Regions from separate parts of the Oerskovia enterophila genome, predicted to be linked through region 2. Evidence: predicted binding sites of a transcription regulator. Region 2 holds the regulator's gene; the other holds the start of a gene.
What was found. Region 2 encodes HrcA, which represses chaperone genes, less so after heat shock. Its sites were predicted from a motif close to TTNGCACTCGNNNNNNNCGAGTGCNAA; they were not measured.

Region 1: groL (chaperonin GroEL) is a predicted target of HrcA. The motif match lies at 2,003-2,029, and genes of this name have one in related genera.

The regions. Positions count from the first base shown of each region.
Region 1 is NZ_JBIVFZ010000002.1:599,193-606,203, reverse strand. It holds gene ACIPWA_RS07215 (phytoene desaturase family protein) at 1-428, shown strand, start outside; gene ACIPWA_RS07210 (glycoside hydrolase family 15 protein) at 487-1,947, opposite strand; gene groL (chaperonin GroEL) at 2,184-3,818, shown strand; gene urtA (urea ABC transporter substrate-binding protein) at 4,213-5,469, shown strand; gene urtB (urea ABC transporter permease subunit UrtB) at 5,582-6,466, shown strand; gene urtC (urea ABC transporter permease subunit UrtC) at 6,463-7,011, shown strand, end outside.
Region 2 is NZ_JBIVFZ010000003.1:439,742-446,752, reverse strand. It holds gene ACIPWA_RS11340 (DUF3097 domain-containing protein) at 1-666, opposite strand, end outside; gene ACIPWA_RS11335 (MFS transporter) at 780-2,240, shown strand; gene hrcA (heat-inducible transcriptional repressor HrcA) at 2,476-3,492, shown strand; gene dnaJ (molecular chaperone DnaJ) at 3,608-4,720, shown strand; gene ACIPWA_RS11320 (16S rRNA (uracil(1498)-N(3))-methyltransferase) at 4,724-5,554, shown strand; gene ACIPWA_RS11315 (histidine triad nucleotide-binding protein) at 5,620-5,988, shown strand; gene ACIPWA_RS11310 (PhoH family protein) at 6,321-7,011, shown strand, end outside.

The DNA.
Region 1 (7,011 bases), on a different contig from region 2:
GCGAACCGAGCGTCGTCGATCCGTCACGGAGGGTCGGCGACCTGCGACCGCTGTGGACGTACGCGCACGTCCCGGCCGGGTCCACGCTCGACGTCACCGAGGCGATCACCGCCCAGATCGAGCGCTTCGCTCCCGGCTTCCGCGACGTCGTCGTGACCTCGCGGTGCGTGCCCGCGGCGCGCATGAGCGAGCACAACGCCAACTACGTGGGTGGGGACATCGCGGCGGGGGCCGTCAGCATGTGGCGCGTCCTCGCGCGCCCGAGCGCGCGCCTCGACCCGTACGCGACGGGTCTCGACGGGGTCTACCTCTGCTCGGCCTCGACCCCGCCGGGCCCCGGGGTCCACGGGCTCGGGGGCTGGTACGCGGCCCAGCGCGTCCTGCGCCGGGAGTTCGACGTCCCGCACCTGCCGGCCCTGGCGCCCTGACGGCAGGGGCCACCGGGGCGGGTGAGCGCGCACGCCTCGGGGCCGGACATGGCCCGGTTCAGGGTGCCAGCGCCTCAGCCGCTTCGATGCGCCGGTCCTCGAGCTCGACCAGGGTCAGCACCACGAGCGACGAGCTCCACGTGAGCGGTGCGACCGCCGCGGGGGAGCCGTCGGCGAGGACCTTCTCGGGGATCGCGCCGGAGGCCGTCCGGTGCGCCGCGAGCCAGTCGAGCCAGCTCTCGGCGGCCTCCTCCTCGCCGATCGAGGCGCCCGCGAGGGCGAACAGCGCGGTCTGGGGCGTCCAGGAGACGCCGTCGGTGCGCCACCCTGCCCCCGGAGCCACGCCCCCGGCCGGCCGGAGCATCGACATGACCGAGGAGCGCCAGGCGTCCTCGGCCCCGCTGAGCGCCGTGGGCTGGAACGGGGGGAGCGTGAACGTGGTCGCGGCGTCCTGCGCCCCGCCCGACACGGCGCGCGGGTAGCCCTGGGAACCGAACCGGTCCTCGATCGCGGTCCGCAGGCGCATCGCGGCGCTCGCCGCGTCGGCCGCACGGTCCCACTGCTCGCCGTCGCGGTAGAACGCCATGGCCCCCTCGAGCCCGGCGAGCAGGGGCGCGGCGGTCCCGAGGGTCAGGTCGGTCGGGTGCACCTCCCAGTAGTCGCTCGACGGGGGAGGCAGGTCGGTGTCGTCGTCGAGCAGGGCGAGCACGTGAGCGGTCGAGGCGTCGACGAGCGGGGCGAGGCGCTCGCGCGCGTCCTCCCGGTCCTCGGGGCCCTCGATCTCGTCGAGCACTGTCCATGCCGACCACAGGGCCCACCCGTTCCCGTCCGACTGGATCCCGCGGTCGTCGGGGACCCCGGAGGCGTCGGGGAGGTAGCGGGCGTGGAACGAGCCGTCGGGCTCCTGGACCGAGCGCAGGAAGTCGAGCACGCGCAAGGCGTCGTCGACGTGACCGGTCCGCGCGTACGCGGCCGCGGTGAACGACGAGTCGCGCGGCCACACGAAGCGCCAGCGCGGGGACGCGGCGGCGAGCGAGGCACCGTTCTCGAGCGTCAGGGCGTGCAGGTCGAGCAGGGCGTCCTCGCCGAGCCCCGCGAAGCGGGTGCCGGCGCCCGGGACCCGGCCGTCGGCGAGCCACGCCCTGGAGGAGGCCGCGGCGCGCTCGGCGCCCGCGGCGTCGAGCAGCGAGCCGACGGTCACGGGGGAGCCCGCGACCTGGCTGAGCCGGTTCACCTCGCCGTCGGCGGGGTCGATGCCGGCGGTGAGCCAGGCGGGATCGAGGGCTGCGGGGTCGAGGACCCTGCTGCCCTCGAGGTAGGTGGCGTCCATGCCCGCGGGAAGCCGCAGGAGGGTGCCGGGCCCTGCGGTCGCGACGCCGTCCTGGTACAGGTCGATCCGGACGTCGGTCGGCTGCGGGGACGGGGTGGCTCCGGCCGTCACGAGCACCACGACGGGGGCGATCGCCGCTCCCAGCACCGCCAGTCGCCACCTCTTTGTCGCGAAACTCACACTGGGCATCCTAGGACGAGCCGGACGTGCGTCGTTCCGCTGGGGGCGATAGCGACCGAACGGCCTTGCACTCGCACCGGCAGAGTGCCAATAATGGCGTTAGCACTCTCGTCATGAGAGTGACAGTTTTCTCTGGTCGTCAGGTGAGGCCCGCGAGTCGGCGTGACAGGAACGTCGTCGTGCGCGAGCCGTCCGTCGCGGGCGCCGACCGACCGTCACACGCCACCAGCGGAGGATCAATCCCCATGGCAAAGATCATCGCCTTCAACGAGGAGGCACGTCGCGGGATGGAGCGCGGGCTCAACGTCCTCGCCGACACCGTGAAGGTCACGCTCGGCCCCAAGGGCCGCAACGTCGTCCTCGACAAGAAGTGGGGCGCGCCCACCATCACCAACGATGGTGTGAGCATCGCCAAGGAGATCGAGCTCGACGACCCGTACGAGAAGATCGGTGCGGAGCTCGTCAAGGAGGTCGCCAAGAAGACCGACGACGTCGCGGGTGACGGCACCACCACCGCGACCGTGCTCGCCCAGGCGCTCGTGCGCGAGGGCCTGCGCAACGTCGCGGCCGGGTCCAACCCGATCGCCCTCAAGCGCGGTATCGAGAAGGCTGTCGAGGCCGTGACGGCCCAGCTGCTCGTCGCCGCCAAGGACATCGAGACCAAGGAAGAGATCGCTGCTACGGCCGCGATCTCGGCCGGTGACCCCGCGATCGGCGAGCTCATCGCCGAGGCCCTCGACAAGGTGGGCAAGGAAGGCGTCATCACCGTCGAGGAGTCGAACACGTTCGGCCTCGAGCTCGAGCTCACCGAGGGCATGCGCTTCGACAAGGGCTTCCTGGCCCGCTACTTCGAGACCGACCCCGAGCGTCAGGAAGCGGTCCTCGAGGACCCGTACGTCCTGATCGTCGAGTCGAAGATCTCGAACGTCAAGGACCTGCTGCCGCTGCTCGACCAGGTCATGAAGGCCGGCCGCAGCCTCCTCATCATCGCCGAGGACGTCGAGGGCGAGGCCCTGGCCACCCTCGTGCTGAACAAGATCCGTGGCACCTTCAAGTCCGTCGCCGTCAAGGCTCCGGGCTTCGGCGACCGCCGCAAGGCCATGCTGCAGGACATCGCGATCCTCACGGGTGGCCAGGTCATCTCCGAGACGGTCGGCCTCAAGCTGGAGACCGCGACCCTCGACCTGCTCGGCCAGGCTCGCAAGGTCGTCGTCACCAAGGACGAGACCACGATCGTCGAGGGTGCCGGCGACGCCGACCTCATCGCGGGTCGCGTGAACCAGATCCGTTCCGAGATCGAGAAGTCGGACTCCGACTACGACCGCGAGAAGCTCCAGGAGCGCCTCGCCAAGCTCGCCGGTGGTGTCGCTGTCATCAAGGCCGGCGCCGCGACCGAGGTGGAGCTCAAGGAGCGCAAGCACCGCATCGAGGACGCTGTCCGCAACGCGAAGGCTGCCGTCGAGGAGGGCATCGTCGCCGGTGGTGGCGTGGCTCTCATCCAGGCCGGCGCCGTCGCGTTCGAGACCGCTGCGATCACCGACCTGGTCGGCGACGAGGCGACCGGTGCGCAGATCGTGCGCGCCGCGATCGACGCCCCGCTCAAGCAGATCGCGATCAACGCCGGTCTCGAGGGTGGCGTCGTGGCCGAGAAGGTCCGCAACCTCCCCTCGGGCCACGGCCTGAACGCCGCGACCGGCGTCTACGAGGACCTGCTCGCCGCAGGCGTCAACGACCCGGTCAAGGTCACGCGCTCCGCGCTGCAGAACGCTGCGTCCATCGCAGCGCTCTTCCTGACGACCGAGGCCGTCGTCGCGGACAAGCCGGAGAAGAACCAGCCGATGCCGGGTGGCGACGGCGGCATGGGCGGCATGGACTTCTGATCCGTCCGCTCACGCGGCCGGGCTCCTAGGAGCCTGCGCAGCTGACACGAAGGGCCGTCCGGCCAGGGAGACCTGGCCGGGCGGCCCTTCGGCGTTCCCGGTCCCGGTCCCGGCCGCGGTCGCGGCCACTGTCGTCGGGCGCCTGCGAGCCCGCGAGCGGCCGGCATGGCGCGTCAGCCCGTGACCCGATCGTGACCCGGGAAACGGAGCGTTAACACCGCGGGCAGCGCCGGCGAAACACCGTCTCCCTAGCGTCTACACCAGTGGGCACAGCGTTGTATACGCCCCTCGTGGACGGCCGGGAAAGGTCGCCAGAGGGCGCCCACCGACCGCACGACGGACCGCTCGGCACCGAGCGCTCCGGTCCTGTCGACCTTCGGTGAAAGGAACCTCGGTGGCCACCTCACGAGCAACCGCACGCGCACTGCCCGCTGCAACCCTCGTCCTCGCGCTCGTCCTCTCCGGGTGCGGCGCCCGGACCGACGCGAGCGGGGGGAGCGCCTCGTCCGCGGCGGCCAACTGCGTCGACGTCTCGGGCGACAGCGTCAAGATCGGACTCCTCAACTCGCTCTCCGGGACCATGGCGATCTCCGAGCAGACGGTCCACGACTCGCTCCGGCTCGCGGTCGCGGAGATCAACGCCGACGGCGGCGTGCTCGGCAAGCAACTCGAGGTCGTGGCCGAGGACGGCGCGTCCGAGCCCACGACCTTCGCGGAGAAGGCCGAGAAGCTCATCACGGACGACTGCACCGCGGCGGTCTTCGGCGGCTGGACCTCGGCCTCGCGCAAGGCCATGCTCCCGGTCTTCGAGAACAACGACGCGCTGCTCTTCTACCCCGTGCAGTACGAGGGCCTGGAGTCCTCCCCGAACATCTTCTACACGGGCGCCACGACCAACCAGCAGATCGTGCCGGCCCTCGACTACCTCAAGGAGCAGGGGGCGACGTCGATCTTCCTCGTGGGATCCGACTACGTCTTCCCGCGCACCGCGAACAAGATCATCAACGCCTACGCCGAGGCCAACGGCATCGAGGTCCTCGGCGAGGAGTACGCGCCGCTGGGTCACACCGACTTCTCCACGATCGTCAACAAGGTCAAGGCCGCCGGTGCGGACGCCGTGTTCAACACGCTCAACGGCGACTCCAACGTGGCGTTCTTCAAGGAGTACAAGAACGCGGGCCTGGGCCCGGACGTCATGCCGGTCGTGTCGGTCTCGATCGCCGAGGAGGAGGTCGGGGGCATCGGCATCGAGAACGTCGAGGGCCAGCTCACGGCCTGGAACTACTACCAGACCATCGACAGCCCCGAGAACACCACGTTCGTCGAGGCCTTCAAGGCCGAGTACGGCGACGACCGGGTCACGTCCGACCCCATGGAGGCCGCGTACACCTCGGTCTACCTCTGGAAGGGCATGGTCGAGAAGGCGAAGTCCTTCGCGGTCGGCGACATCCAGGAGGCCGCCGGCGGCGTGACCTTCGACGCCCCCGAGGGCACGGTCACGGTCGACGGCGAGAACCACCACATCGCCAAGACGGCGCTCATCGGCAAGATCGGCCCCGACGGGCTGATCCACACCGAGTGGAGCTCGGGCGAGCCCATCGAGCCCGACCCGTTCCTCACGGGCTACGACTGGGCCGAAGGCCTGTCCTGACCTGATCCCGCACCCCGGTGGGCCCGACGGCGGAACGCACGCTCCGCCGTCGGGCCCACCGGGGGCGCGGCGCCCCCGTCCCGCACGCACCCCACCGGAAGGCTGACCGCCCATGGACGTGCTGTTCTCACAGCTCTTCGCCGGGCTGAGCCTCGGCTCGGTCCTGCTCCTGGCCGCCCTCGGCCTCGCCCTGACGTTCGGCCAGATGGGCGTCATCAACATGGCCCACGGCGAGCTCATGATGGCCGGCGCCTACACCGCGTTCGTCGTCCAGGGCATCGTCTCGGACGCGGGACTGTCGCTCCTCGTGTCGCTGCCGGTCGGCTTCCTGGTCGGCGGGCTCCTGGGACTCCTCCTCGAGGTGACCCTGATCTCGCGCATGTACCGGCGCCCGCTCGACACCCTCCTCGTGACGTGGGGGGTCGCGCTCGTGCTGCAGCAGGTCGCGCGCGACGTGTTCGGCGCGCCCAACGTGGACGTCCGCGCCCCGTCCTGGCTGAGCGGCGCCGTCGAGATCTTCGGCGTCGGGGTGCCCAGGACGCGTGTGTTCATCCTCGTGCTCGCGCTCGTCTGCGTGGGCGTCCTGGCGCTGGTCCTGCGGACGACGCCCCTGGGGCGCCGTATCCGCGCCGTGGTGCAGAATCGCGACCTCGCCGAGGCGTCGGGCATCTCGACGCGCCGCACCGACCGCCTGACGTTCTTCATCGGCTCGGGCGTCGCGGGGGTCGCGGGCGTCGCGCTCACGCTGCTCGGCTCGATCGGCCCGACGCTCGGCACCAACTACATCGTCGACGCGTTCCTCGTGGTCGTCGCGGGCGGGATCGGCCAGATCAAGGGCACCGTGATCGCCGCGTTCGGCCTCGGGATCCTCCAGGCGACTTTCGAGTACTCGACCACGGCGAGCGTCGCCAAGGTCCTCGTGTTCGTCGTGATCGTCCTCTTCCTCCAGGTCCGCCCCCAAGGACTGGTCACCGTCCGGACGAGGAGCCTCGCATGACCTTCCTCCAGCGTCTCCTCACCAACCCCCGCAGCCGGGTCCTCCTGGGCTTCGCGCTCGCCGCGGTCCTGCTGTTCGCGGTCGCCCCGGCGACCATGTCCACGTTCCGGCTCAACCTGCTCGCCAAGTTCCTGTGTCTCGCGATGGTCGCGGTCGGGATCGGTCTCGCCTGGGGCCGGGGCGGGATGCTGACGCTCGGCCAGGGCGTCTTCTTCGGTCTCGGCGCGTACATCATGGCCATGCACCTCAAGCTGGCCGACGCGGGCCCGGGCGGGGTGCCCGACTTCATGATGCTCTACGGGTCGGGCGTCGTCCCGGCCTGGTGGGAGCCGCTGCGCAACCCCGTGCTCGCGGTGCTCCTGGTCGTGCTCGTCCCCACGGCTCTCGCGGTGGTGCTGGGGCTCGCGATGTTCCGTCGGCGCGTGCGGGGGGCGTACTTCGCGATCCTCAGCCAGGCGCTCGCAGCCGCGTTCGCGATCCTCCTGGTGGGGCAGCAGGCGACGACGGGCGGGACCAACGGTCTCAACGGCTTCCGGTCGTTCTTC
Region 2 (7,011 bases):
GCCGACGCGCTCGGGGCGCACGGCCTGCCACACGTCCACGTAGGGGTGGCCCAGCACCTTGACCGTGCCGGGGCGCACGCCTCGCAGCGCCTCGGCGACCAGGCGCGTCTCCTTGCTGCCCGGGACCAGGTGGTCGACCAGCACGCCCACCTTGCGCTCCGCCGTCGGGCTGAAGTCCTTGAGAGCTTCCGCGAGGTTGTCCACGCCGTCGAGGAGCTCGACCACGACGCCCTCGATGCGCAGGTCGTCGCCCCAGACCTTCTCGACGAGCTCGGCGTCGTGCTTGCCCTCGACCCAGATGCGCGAACCGCGGGCGACGCGGGCGCGGACGTCGGCGACCGCGCGCGAGCCCGACGCGGTGCGCGTGGGCGCGGCGGGGGCTCGCGAGGTCACGGGTGCCGTCAGCTCGACGGGCTCGCCGTCGACCCAGAAGCCGGGGCCCAGGGGGAAGGTGCGTGTCCGTCCCGCACGGTCCTCGAGGACGACGATGTGCATGCCGCCCGACTTCTCGACCCGTACCACCGCGCCGACCCAGCCGGTCTCGACGTCCTCGACGACGAGGCCGCGCTTGGCGGGCTGCGGACGCGAGACGGGGCGCCTGCGGTGGGGGACCGGGGCGGGGGTCGCGCTGGACAGGACGTCGGCACCGTAGCGATCGAAGCTCACCCGACTCACCCTAGGCGGTGGTCGGCCCCCCGCCCGGAAGGGGCGCGCGGCGACCCGTGAACCGCCGCACGGCTCGCCGGGTGCCGCGGCGCCGCCCGTGGTACGACTGGCCGGTGAGCACTTCGAGCGGTCAGGCCGCGCCCGACCCCCAGCGATGGCGCGTCCTGGGGCTGTGTCTCGCGGTCGGCTTCATCACCATGCTCGACGTGTCGATCGTCAACGTCGCGCTCCCGTCGATCGAGAAGGCGCTCGACGCGGGCCCCACCGAGCTGCAGCTCATCGTCGCGGGCTACACGCTGGCGTTCGGTCTCGCGCTCGTCCCCGCGGGTCGCCTGGGTGACGCGGGCGGGCGCCGCACGCTGTTCATCGTCGGGCTCGTGGGCTTCGCGCTCACGAGCCTCGCGGCGGGCCTGGCGCAGAGCGACGAGTGGCTCGCGATCGCGCGGCTCCTGCAGGGGGCGAGCGCGGGCATGCTGAACCCGCAGGTCATCGGGCTCATCCAGCAGATGTTCTCCGGGTACGAGCGCGGCAAGGCGTTCGGCATGTTCGGCGCGACGATCGGCGTCTCGACGGCCCTCGGGCCTCTTCTCGGCGGGTTGATCCTCCAGGTCGCGGGCGAGGAGAACGGATGGCGGTGGATCTTCGGGATCAACGTCCCGATCATCGCGGTCGTCCTGCCGCTCGCGATCCGTTTCCTGCCCGCGACGCAGCGCAAGCCCGGGCCGCGCAAGCTCGACCCCGTGGGCCTGGTCCTCATCGCGGTCGCGACGGTCGCGGTCATGCTCCCGTTCGTCACGACGTCGGGCCAGGACGACGACCCGGGGCGCTGGTGGTGGCTCGCGGTCGGGGCGGCCGCGGTGGCCGCGGCCGTGGTGTGGGAACGGCGCTACCAGCGCACCACGGGCGCCCCCGTCCTGGACCCGCGGGTCCTGTCGCTCACCTCGTTCCGCAACGGCACGCTGCTGGGGATCACCTACTTCGCGGGCTTCACGGGGATCTTCCTCGTCGCGACGCTCTACCTGCAGAACGACCTTCACTTCACGCCCCTGCACGCGGGGCTCATCGGCATGCCGTTCGCGATCGCGTCGGGCGTCGCGTCGTGGCTCGCGGGGCGCGGCGTCGCGCGCTGGGGGCGTCCGCTCGTGGTGGCCGGGCTGGTCGTGGTGCTCGTGGGGCTCGCAGGCGTGATCCTCGCGATCCGCGTGACGGGCGACGACGTCTCGGCCGGAGGGTGGGCCATCGCCCTGACCATGATGGTCGCGGGGATCGGGAGCGGCACCGTCATCTCCCCGAACCAGACGCTGACCCTCGCACGGGTGCCGGTCGAGCTCGCGGGGGTCGCGGGGAGCATGCTCCAGCTCGGGCAGCGCGTGGGCTCGGCCATGGGCATCGCGGTGGTCCTCTCGACGTACTACTCGCTCAAGGCGGGCGGCGCGACGGGCGCCGTCGCCGCGAGCACCGCGATGCTCATCACGGTCGCGCTGGTCGCGGTCTCGCTCGTGGTCGCGGTCGTGGACCTGCGGGCGCGCCACCAGCAGGGCGCTCCCGAGGGCAAGGTGCCGTCCGCGACGTGAGCTCCGCCGTCGGGCTGGGCACGTCGTGCGCCGCGCGGTGCTGCCGGGCGAACGCACCAGGCCCGACGGCGGAGCGTGCGTGGTGTGGTCGGGTGCGGCACGCCCCCCGGTGGGGACCCTTCCCGCAGACCCCGTGAGGAGGATGTGCACGGCGCCCGTCGGTCTCCCGCGACCGCGTAGAATTAGCACTCGACGGTAGAGAGTGCGAACGCGCGACGATCGGCAGGAGGTGGACATGAGCGAGGAACGACGGCTCGATGTGCTGCGTGCGATCGTCGAGGACTACGTCCTCACCAGGGAACCGGTGGGGTCGCGGGTCCTCGCCGAGCGGCACCGCCTGGGCGTGTCCCCGGCCACGATCCGCAACGACATGGCCGCCCTCGAGGAGGACGGCTACATCGCCCAGCCGCACACGTCGGCCGGGCGCATCCCCACGGACAAGGGCTACCGCCTGTTCGTGGACAGGCTCTCGACGGTCAAGCCTCTGTCGTCGCCCGAGCGTCGCGCGATCGAGACCTTCCTGTCGGAGGCGGTCGACCTCGACGACGTCGTGGCGCGTGCCGGGCGTCTCCTCGCCCAGCTCACGGGGCAGGTCGCCGTGGTCCAGTACCCGTCGCTGCGCCGCTCCGGGCTGCGTCACCTCGAGCTCGTGCCGGTCGGTGACCGCCGCCTGCTCGTGGTGATCATCACGGACACGGGCCGCGTCGAGCAGCGCACCCTCGAGGTCGCCGCGGGCCCGGACGAGGCGACGCTCGCCGAGCTGCGCTCGCGGCTCAACGCGGTCGCCGCGGGCAAGCGTCTCGCCGAGCTCGGGCAGGGCTTCGCCGAGGTCGCCGAGCAGTTCCGTCCCGAGCACCAGGACCTGGCCCGCTCGCTCGCGCTGCTGGTCGAGGAGACCCTCTCGGAGGAGTCCGAGGAGCGCATCGTGCTGGCCGGCACCGCGAACCTGGCCCGGGTCGGGATGCGGTTCGAGCACGCGCTGCGGCCGGTCCTCGAGGCGCTCGAGGAACAAGTCGTGCTGCTCGGGTTGTTGACCGAGATGGCCGCGGAGTCCGGGGTGAGCGTGCGGATCGGTCACGAGACGCAGCTCGAGGGCCTCGCGGAGACCTCGGTCGTGACGAGCGGATACGGTAACGAGGGCGACTCGGTCGCGCTGATCGGTTCGATCGGACCGACCCGCATGGACTATCCAGGGACGATCGCCTCGGTCCGCGCCGTGGCGCGGTACCTGTCGCGCGTCCTGACTGCATGAGCATGGTTCTTGCGCCACCGGGCGCGGCGACCGGGCCCTCGGGCCAGGTACGTGCCGCGGGGCGTTGTCGGAAGTCGCCGATCCACCGTCGGCGTGCGCTAGTAGAGAGTGACCTGTGAGCGACTACTACGAGATCCTGGGCGTGCCCCGGGACGCGAGCCAGGACCAGATCAAGAAGGCCTACCGCAAGCTGGCCCGTGAGCTGCACCCTGACGTCGCGGGCGAGGCCGCCGAGGACAAGTTCAAGGACGTGTCCCGCGCGTACGAGGTCCTGTCCAACCCGGACAAGCGCCAGCAGTACGACCTCGGTTCGGACCCGTCCGCCGCCGGTGGCGGCATGGGCGGGGGCTTCGGCTTCCAGGACATCTTCGAGACGTTCTTCGGCGGGGGACAGGCGCAGTCCGGCCCCATCCCGCGCGCCCGCCGTGGCCAGGACTCCCTGGTCCGGCTCGACATCGACCTCTCGGAGGCGACCTTCGGGGCGCGCCGCGAGCTCCAGGTGGACACCGCGGTGGTCTGCGGGACGTGCAGCGGCTCGTGCTGTCGCCCCGGCACCTCGCCGCGCACCTGTGACGTCTGCAACGGGCGCGGCACGGTCCAGCGCGTGGCCCGCTCGTTCCTCGGCCAGGTCATGACGACCGCCCCGTGCGCCGCGTGCCAGGGCTTCGGCACCGTCATCCCCGAGCCGTGCGCCGAGTGTGCGGGCGAGGGGCGCGTGCGCAGCCGCCGCACCCTGACCGTGAACGTTCCCGCGGGCGTCGACACCGGCACGCGCATCAAGCTCACGTCCCAGGGCGAGGTCGGCCCGGCCGGCGGCCCCGCGGGCGACCTGTACGTCGAGATCCGCGAGCGCAACCACGAGATCTTCGTGCGCCGCGGCGACGACCTGCACTGCACGCTCCAGGTCCCCATGACCGCTGCCGCGCTCGGCACGGTCCTCGAGCTCGAGACGCTCGACGGACCGCAGGAGATCGACCTGCGCCCCGGCACGCAGCCCGGCCAGATCGTCACGCTCAAGAACCTCGGTGTCGGGCACCTGCACACGGGTGGCCGCGGTGACCTCAACGTGCACGTCGAGGTCCAGGTGCCCACGGGCCTCGACGACGAGCAGCAGGAGCTGCTGCGCTCGCTCGCCAAGGCCCGCGGCGAGGAGCGCCCGGACCCGCGTCTGTCGGCCGCGCACCCGGGGGTCTTCTCCCGTCTGCGCGACAAGCTCTCGGGGCGCTGAGGCATGAGCGCACCGGTCTTCCTCGCCGAGGCGGGCGGCTCGTCGGACGGTGCGACCGCGAGCGGCCTCGCCGGGTACCCTGCGGGCTCGCTCTACGTGCTCGACGGCGCCGAGGGGCGCCACGCGGGCGTCGTCCAGCGACGCGGGGTCGGTGAGCACGTCGACGTCGTCGACGGCGACGGGCTGCGGCTGCGGTGCGTCATCGAGCTCGTCGAGGCCGCCCAGGTCAGCCTGCGTGTCGAGGAGGTCGTGCAGGAGCCGGCGCCCGACGTCGTCGTGACCCTCGTCCAGGCCCTCGCCAAGGGCGACCGGGACGAGATGGCGATCGAGGCCGCGACCGAGGTCGGGGCCGACGCCGTCGTCCCGTGGCAGGCCGAGCGCTCGATCGTCGTGTGGCGAGGGGACCGTGCCGCCAAGTCGCGGGCCCGCTGGCTCGCGACCGTGCGCGCAGCGACCAAGCAGGCCCGCCGTGCGCGCCTGCCCCGCGTCGACGTCGCGATCGACACGCGCGGGCTCGTCGAGCGCACGCGTGAGGTCGTCGCGTCGGGCGGCGCGGTGATCGTCCTGCACGAGGAGGCGAGCGCCCCGCTCGCCGAGGTGACCCTGCCCGTCCCCGCGTCCGAGCACGAGTCCCTGGCGGGCCGGGCGCCCGAGGTGCTCGTCGTCGTCGGGCCGGAGGGCGGCATCTCCGACCGCGAGGTCGAGGCCCTCACCGAGGCCGGCGCGCTGACCGCGCGGCTCGGGCCGCACGTGCTGCGCACGTCGACCGCCGGACCCGTCGCGATCGCGCTGCTCGTCCAGCGGCTCGGCCGCTGGGACGGGACGCCCGCGTGAGCGGACGCGCTCCGGAGCGTGCAGTCGCCGGGCTGTGGCCCGGCGACCGGGGGTAGCCTGCCGACATGACGAGCAACGACACCTCCCGGCCCACCGACCCGGACTGCCTGTTCTGCAAGATCGTCGCGGGGGAGATCCCCGCGACGGTCGTCGCCTCGACGGACCAGGCGGTCGCCTTCAAGGACATCAACCCCCAGGCCCCGCTGCACGTCCTCGTGGTGCCACGGGCGCACCACGGCGACATCGCGCAGCTCGCGGCCGCGGACCCCGAGCTGCTCTCGGGCGTCGTCGCGCTCGCGGACGCCGTGGCGAGCGAGCAGGCCGACGGCCAGTTCCGGCTCATCTTCAACTCGGGCCCGCGCGCAGGCCAGAGCGTCTTCCACGTCCACGGACACGTGATCGGCGGCAAGGAGCTGGGCTGGACCCCGGCCTGACCTCGTCACGACCCGCGGAGGGTGCCGGGCGCAGGACACACCCGCTCAGGGCGTAATTCGCCCTGACCCGTCGCCCTGCGCTCGTTACCATGGATGCACCACGAAATCTCCCCGACCTGCAGAAGGAGTGCCTCGGCGCAAGCCGGCTCATGCCATCCTCGACACCACCCTTGCCGCACGGCTCGTCGACGCCCGGCCCCGGAGGCTCCTCCCGCGACCCGGGGCGCGCGCGCTCCGAGCAGACGAACGGCACGGACGACCGGGGGGCGCCGGGCGCCCAGCACCCCAGCACACGGGTCGAGCACCGGATCGTCGTCCCGTCCCACGTCTCCATGGCGGCCCTGCTCGGCAGCGGTGACTCGGTCCTGCGTGCGGTCGAGGCCGGGTTCCCCTCGGTCGACGTCCACGCGCGGGGCAACGAGATCGTGGTCAAGGGGCCGGTCGGCGACGTGGCGCTCGCCTCGCGGCTGCTCGACGAGCTCGTCGAGGTCGTCGAGTCGGGCACGCAGCTCTCGGCCGACGTCGTCACGCGCTCGATCGCGATGCTCACGGCCGCGACGGCGTCGCGGCCTGCCGAGGTCCTGACGTTCAACATCCTCTCGAACCGCGGTCGGACTATCCGTCCCAAGACGGTCGGTCAGAAGCGCTACGTCGACGCGATCGACGCGAGCACCGTGACCTTCGGGATCGGTCCTGCGGGGACGGGCAAGACCTACCTCGCGATGGCCAAGGCCGTCCAGGCGCTGCAGGCCAAGCAGGTCAGCCGGATCGTCCTGACTCGCCCCGCGGTCGAGGCGGGCGAGCGGCTCGGGTTCCTGCCGGGCTCGCTCTCGGAGAAGATCGACCCGTACCTGCGCCCGCTGTACGACGCGCTGCACGACATGATCGACCCCGAGTCGATCCCCAAGCTCATCGAGGCGGGCACCATCGAGGTGGCCCCGTTGGCCTACATGCGTGGCCGGACGCTGAACGACGCGTTCATCATCCTCGACGAGGCGCAGAACACCTCGACCGAGCAGATGA